DNA from 2 places in the Piscibacillus salipiscarius genome. Region 1 is predicted to be linked to the other one. Evidence: riboswitches for the same ligand, from Rfam matches in the RefSeq annotation. Region 1 holds a riboswitch; the other holds the start of a gene.
What was found. A riboswitch is a leader RNA that binds a small molecule or an ion and turns the genes downstream of it on or off. The one in region 1 is predicted to bind S-adenosylmethionine.
Positions count from the first base shown of each region.

Region 2: it holds a riboswitch for S-adenosylmethionine, as region 1 does, so the genes downstream of both, ACFSW4_RS13055 (methionine ABC transporter ATP-binding protein) here and metX (homoserine O-acetyltransferase MetX) in region 1, are expected to answer to the same signal.

Region 1 covers NZ_JBHUMZ010000025.1:71,204-74,428, reverse strand. The annotation lists gene ACFSW4_RS11670 (VOC family protein) at 77-445, opposite strand; gene ACFSW4_RS11665 (MBL fold metallo-hydrolase) at 554-1,405, shown strand; SAM riboswitch class I at 1,522-1,631, shown strand; gene metX (homoserine O-acetyltransferase MetX) at 1,727-2,764, shown strand; gene ACFSW4_RS11655 (O-acetylhomoserine aminocarboxypropyltransferase/cysteine synthase family protein) at 2,788-3,225, shown strand, end outside.
Region 2 covers NZ_JBHUMZ010000047.1:1,657-4,881, reverse strand. The annotation lists gene gcvH (glycine cleavage system protein GcvH) at 1-14, shown strand, start outside; gene ACFSW4_RS13070 (toprim domain-containing protein) at 146-505, shown strand; gene ACFSW4_RS13065 (thioredoxin family protein) at 508-819, shown strand; gene ACFSW4_RS13060 (TlpA disulfide reductase family protein) at 811-1,233, opposite strand; SAM riboswitch class I at 1,322-1,431, shown strand; SAM riboswitch class I at 1,544-1,650, shown strand; gene ACFSW4_RS13055 (methionine ABC transporter ATP-binding protein) at 1,743-2,771, shown strand; gene ACFSW4_RS13050 (methionine ABC transporter permease) at 2,761-3,225, shown strand, end outside.

The DNA of each region.
Region 1 (3,225 bases):
AAGAAAACTTACGTTTATAACAGTGTCCTAGAAAATTAAAAAACAGCATTTTCGAGTGAAAATGCTGCCTCTCTAATTAATCCTGACAAACCATCAACAAGTTGCCGTCTAAATCTTTAAAAACAAAAAATTGGTCAAATTGAACATCTGTGACTAGTTCAATACCATTCTCTTTCATAAATTCATACGATTCATGAATATCATCTGTTGCGAATTGAATAACAGGTGCTTTTAGAATTGGTAAGGCTTCACCCTCTTCACGCCACGCTGGCATAGAGTCAAGGATCACACCAGTTCCCTCCATTTCTGCAACAAATAGGTGACCTTGATGAAATTCACCCTCACTTAAACCAAGGTACTTAGAATACCACTCTTGGGCTTTTACGACATCTTCAACAGGGATAAACACAACATTCACTTTATTTTTGATCGGGGTTTTAATCATGCCTAATCTCTCCTTTCATAGAATAGTATTCGACCATTAGTCAATTTTTTCCTCTTTTTCATAGTTCATTAAATATCGTTCATACTAATATTTAAGGAGGTTGATGTGATGGATCGTGAGATGAATTATGGTTCTGATTATAAGTTTATTCCTGCAACATCAATTGGTAGCGGAAAGGGAGTGGAGTTACTTCCGGATTTATACTGCCATACAATTCAAATCGTGAATATCGCTATTGTGGGTAGTAAAGATTCATTTGTATTAGTCGATGCGGGGATGCCGAATTCTTCAGATGATATTATTCAAATTGTTGAAAAGAGATACGGAGAAGGCGCTAAGCCAAATGCGATCATTCTTACTCACGGACATTTTGACCATGTAGGAGCTATTATTGAGCTGATTGAAAAGTGGGAGGTTCCAGTCTATGCTCATCCACTTGAGATACCATACCTAACTGGGCAGAAGAGTTACCCTGAACCAGATGCTTCAGTTGAAGGCGGGTTAGTAGCGAAAATGTCACCTTTTTTCCCGAATGAACCTGTCAATCTGGGTAAACATGTTGAGCCACTTCCGAAGAATGGCACAGTCCCTTATATGGACGGGTTCAGTTGGATTCATACGCCAGGCCATTCACCAGGTCATGTGTCCTTTTTTAGGGATGAAGATGGTGCTTTAATTGTGGGTGATGCGTTCGTGACGGTGAAACAGGAAAATTTATTCGATGTTATGATGCAAGAGCAAGAGTTTAGTGGTCCGCCGCGTTATTTAACAACAGACTGGAAGGCCGCTAAAGAATCTATCATTAAATTATCTAAGCTGCACCCAACCATTGCAGTCACGGGGCATGGTGTTCCGGTATACGGTCAAGAATTGACAGACAAACTTAATCAACTCGTGCGTAACTTTGATCAAATCGCCGTTCCCGATTATGGGAAATATATTGATCCTGATTTTCATTAAAATATAGGAATAAAAATAACTTAACGGAATATTCTTTTAACATAATAATTTATATTGACAGCTTGATAGGACCGTGCTAAGATATCAATTAATTCAAAATTTAATAATTTTTAAAACTCTTATCCAGAGTGGCTGAGGGACTGGCCCGATGACGCCCGGCAACCTTCAAACAGCGGTTTGAAAGGTGCTAATTCCTGCAAAGCAAGTGTGCTTTGATAGATGAGAGGGACCATTATATTAGATGTCGTATATTCTGGCCTCTCTGCTCAAAGCAGGGAGGCTTTTTTAGTTTCTTAAAAAGGTTTGGAAGGAGGGATGGTTATGAGGTATCAAACAGGAACGGTAACTATTCCGAACTTTAGTTTAGAAAATGGTGAGCAGTTTCGTGAGGTTGAGCTTGCTTATGAAAGAAGTGGTCCTGAAAATGCACCAACTATTCTAGTTTGCCACGCATTAACCGGTAATCAATTTGCGGTGGGTACAGATTCGAAGCCTGGATGGTGGAGAGGGTTAATTCATGAAGGCGGATATATTGATACTCGTTATTATCAGGTCATAGCATTTAATGTGTTAGGCGGATGCGATGGTTCTACTGGGCCAGGTTCCGTAGGAGCAGATGGTGAACCATACCAAAATAATTTTCCATCATTAACGGTAAGAAATTTAGTAGAAGTTCAATTTGTTGCGCTTAACATGTTAGGCATTGATCACTTAAAGGCTGTAATCGGCGGCTCGCTTGGTGGTATGCAAGTATTAGAATGGGGACTTATGTACCCAGATTTTATGGATGCGATATTTCCAATTGCGGTCACCCCAACGTTTAGCGACTATGCGATTGCGTTTAATCACATTGCTAAGCAAGCTATCAAATATGACCTTAAGAATAGCAGCCAACCTGAAAATGGTTTGAGCTTGGCGAGAATGGTCGGAATGGTGACATATCGATCAAATGAATTATTTAGTAAAAGGTTTGCGAGAAGTCAGGTAGAAGGTGAGTTTGATGTTGAATCTTACTTAGACCATCAAGGGGAAAAATTAGCAAAGAAATTTAACCCTTATAGTTATTTGAGATTACTCGACGTCATGAACAGTCATGATATTACAAGAGGCCGAGGTAGTTATCAAAATGCGATACAACGCTATGACGTTCCAGTCTTTGCGTTAGGCTTTTCAAATGACTTACTTTACCCGCCAGATGAGTTAAAAAGGTTTGTCATGGATATTGAAGATGCTGGGGGTTATGCTGAATTCTGTGAAGTAGATACGATGTTTGGTCACGATGGGTTTTTAGTTGAATTTGAAAAGTGGGGACCATTTGTTCAAGACAAATTATCATCATTGATGGCAAAAGCCGTTTAAATACAAAAAAGGAGCGATTGTAAATGACTGAGGAGAAAAAATATCGATTAGAAACAGTGAGCATTCACGGAGGGTTAGAGGCAGACCCAGCGACGGGTTCAAGAGCGCTGCCTATTTATCAAACGAACTCTTATCAATTTAATAATACCGACCATGCGGCTGATTTGTTTGCGTTAAAAGAGCAAGGTTTTATTTACACGCGTATTGGAAATCCGACGGTAGGAGCTTTGGAGGAACGTGTAGCTCAGCTTGAAGGCGGTGTGGGTGCATTGGCACTATCAAGCGGGATGGCAGCGATCTCAACAGCTATTTTTAACATCGCAGAAGTGGGCGACGAAATTGTTTCGGCGTCAACATTATATGGTGGTACTTATAATTTGTTTTCAACGACGTTACCGAAGCATGGGATTAAAACGCATTTTGTGGACCCGAAAGACCCTGAGAATTTTAAAGAAGCGATC
Region 2 (3,225 bases), on a different contig from region 1:
CAGATTCTGAGTAATCTCGAAAAAAGGCTGATCCTATTGGGTCGGCTTTTCTTATATCTAAACATAATGACTAGTTTAAATAAAATGGTGAGAATATAAATAATACTAAGCGAAATGTCGCTCAATGATGATAGATGGTGATGACATGGATGAATTACCGAGAGTGTTAATTGTAGAGGGTAAACAGGATCGTAAAAAGATTCAGAAGATCTTAGATGATGAAGATGTTTTTATACTTTGTACATTTGGAACTTTAGGTATTGACGCACTTGAAGAGCTTGTGGATGATTATCAATTGTTCGAACGAGATGTGTATATTTTCACCGATACGGATGAGCCTGGTAAAAAGTTACGAAAAATGTTAAATCAAGAGCTATCCCATGCTGAGAACATTTATATTGATAAAAAGTACCGCGAAGTTGAGGATGCACCTGAGAATGTGTTAGCATCTTTATTATTGTCAGCTAATATGAAAGTCAAAACGGAGTACTTGAAAGGGTTTTAATCGTGATTGAAATAAGCCAGAAACAAGCTCACTTTATAACCCAAAAAAAGGACTATCACATCGTGTTTGTGAATAGTCCTTTCTGCGGGACGTGTAAAGTAGCTCGGCGAATGCTTGAATATATTGAAGAAACTTTAGAACAAGATAAATTTTATGAACTTAATGCAACGTTAGCACCTGACTGGGTGCAAGCACATGAAGTGACAAGCGTTCCATGCTTGATGGTATTTAGACAAGGCGAGCTTAAAGATCGATTGTACACATTTCATTCTGTTCCATACTTATTGAAAGAAATGGGGCCTTACTTAGTTTAAGGCCTCGCTTAATTTATGAACGATGGAGACGAATTCAGCTTGATCTCCAAAATGTCCAACGACTTGTCCCTCTTTATCTATAATGATGGTTGTTGGAACACCTTCACATTCGTATAGGTCATAAACTTCTCGTCCGTTATCTTTTAGAACAGGTTCTGTTAAAAATTGTTCCTGATATTTTAGCGCTTCTTCTTCACCATGCTCACGACTCGTAACATTAATCGTCAGCATTTCTAATTCATCATTGCGAGATGTTTTATAGAACTGCTCTTTTTTAGGAAGGTCACGAGCGCAGTCAGGGCACCATGACACCCAAAAAGTTATTAGAACGACTTTTTTTCCTAATACATCTTCTAAATTAAATGTTTGGTTAGGACTATCTAGGAAAGGAAGTTCGAAAATTGGTGCTTTCATTGTTGATCATCCTTTAATAAGATTTTATTATTGACTTGTCTACATTACCATGCTAACATAAAAATCAATCAAATTAATAAAACATGATTTCTTATCCAGAGAGGCGGAGGGAACTGGCCCTGCGAAGCCCGGCAACCATTAGGATATTCCTAACAGGTGCTAATTCCAGCAATGAAGAGATTCATTGCAAGATAAGAAAAGTGACGGTGAATTCGGCTCTTTTCTTGCGCTTGCATGAAAAGGGCTTTTTTATTTTTCGTCCTAAGAATATTCACTAAGATGATTTATATATAAAAATATACAAATAATACTCTTATCCAGAGAGGTGGAGGGACTGGCCCTACGAAGCCCGGCAACCATCAGGTGTTCCTGACAGGTGCTAATTCCTGCAAAGTATGATGCTTTGGTAGATAAGAGAACGGATGTACCTTTCTGTTCTCTTATGAACGGAAAGGTCTTTTTACTGATTAAATCATTAATGATTAAAAGGGTTAAAGGGAGATTTTTACATGATTTCAATTAAAGGATTGTCAAAGGTCTTTAAAACAAAACATCAAGAAGTTAAAGCCGTCGATGATGTGTCTATTAACATAGATAAAGGTGAGATTTTCGGTGTCATTGGTTACAGTGGCGCGGGGAAAAGTACTTTCATTAGATTGATTAACCGCTTAGAGGAACCAACGAACGGGGACGTTACGATTAATCAGACCAATATTACAAGCTTAAATATAGGCAAGCTTCGTAAAGAGCGCCAGAAAATCGGGATGATTTTTCAGCACTTTAATCTGCTTTGGTCAAGAACAGTGTTTGAGAACATTGCTTTCCCGCTTGAAATTGCGGGTGTTTCAAAATCAGAACGTAAAGAGAAAGTATCTGAATTAATCGAGCTTGTTGGTCTGAAGGGAAGAGAAAATTCTTATCCATCTCAATTAAGTGGCGGTCAAAAGCAGCGCGTTGGGATTGCCAGAGCGCTGGCAAATGATCCAGACGTCTTACTTTGTGATGAGGCAACTTCTGCATTAGACCCAGAAACAACGGATGATATTTTGGATCTTCTTGTATCTATTAATAAAAAACTAAACTTAACGATTATCATGATCACTCACGAGATGCATGTGATTCAGAAAATTTGTCACCGCGTAGCTGTTATGGATCAAGGCAAGGTCGTTGAACAAGGTGACGTGTTAGATGTATTTGTGAAACCGCAGTCTAAAACTGCTAAGCGCTTTGTGCAGCAACTCAGTCCACTCGAGCATAACCAAGAAGGTTTACATCGATTCGTCACTAACGATTCAAATAGCGAAGTGGTTAAACTTCACTTCATCGGTAATGATGCAAAGCGGGCACTCATTTCAGATGTATTAAGAAAGTACGTTGTTGACATTAACATTTTACAAGGTTCCATTTCGCCAACTCAAGAAGGAGCTTATGGAACGCTTTATGTTGAGATTAGTGGCGATCAAAAGGTTATCACCGAAACGATCAACTATATTCAGTCATCGGGTGTGGAAGTTGAGGTGATTCAAGATGTTGACTGATTTATTTCCAAATGTACAAATGGATGAAATGTGGACAGCCACTTACGAAACTTTATACATGACGATTATTTCAGTGATTGGCACATTGATTCTTGGAATTTTATTAGGTCTTTTATTGTTTTTAACTGAGAAAGGGAACTTGTGGCAAAATAAATTGTTAAATGGCGTGACAGCAACAGTCGTCAACGTTTTCCGTGCTATACCGTTTATAATACTAATCTTATTGTTATTCCCATTTACGGACTTCTTAATGGGAACGATTAGGGGCCCTAAAGCAGCACTACCAGCTTTGATTATTGGCGCAGCACCTTTCTATGCAAGACTTGTAGAAATTGCATTTAAAGAAGTTGACAAGGGAGTCATTGAAGCAGCGAAGTCAATGGGAGCAAAGACTCGAACGATTATCTTTAAAGTGTTGCTTCCAGAATCGATGCCGGCGCTAATCTCAGGAATT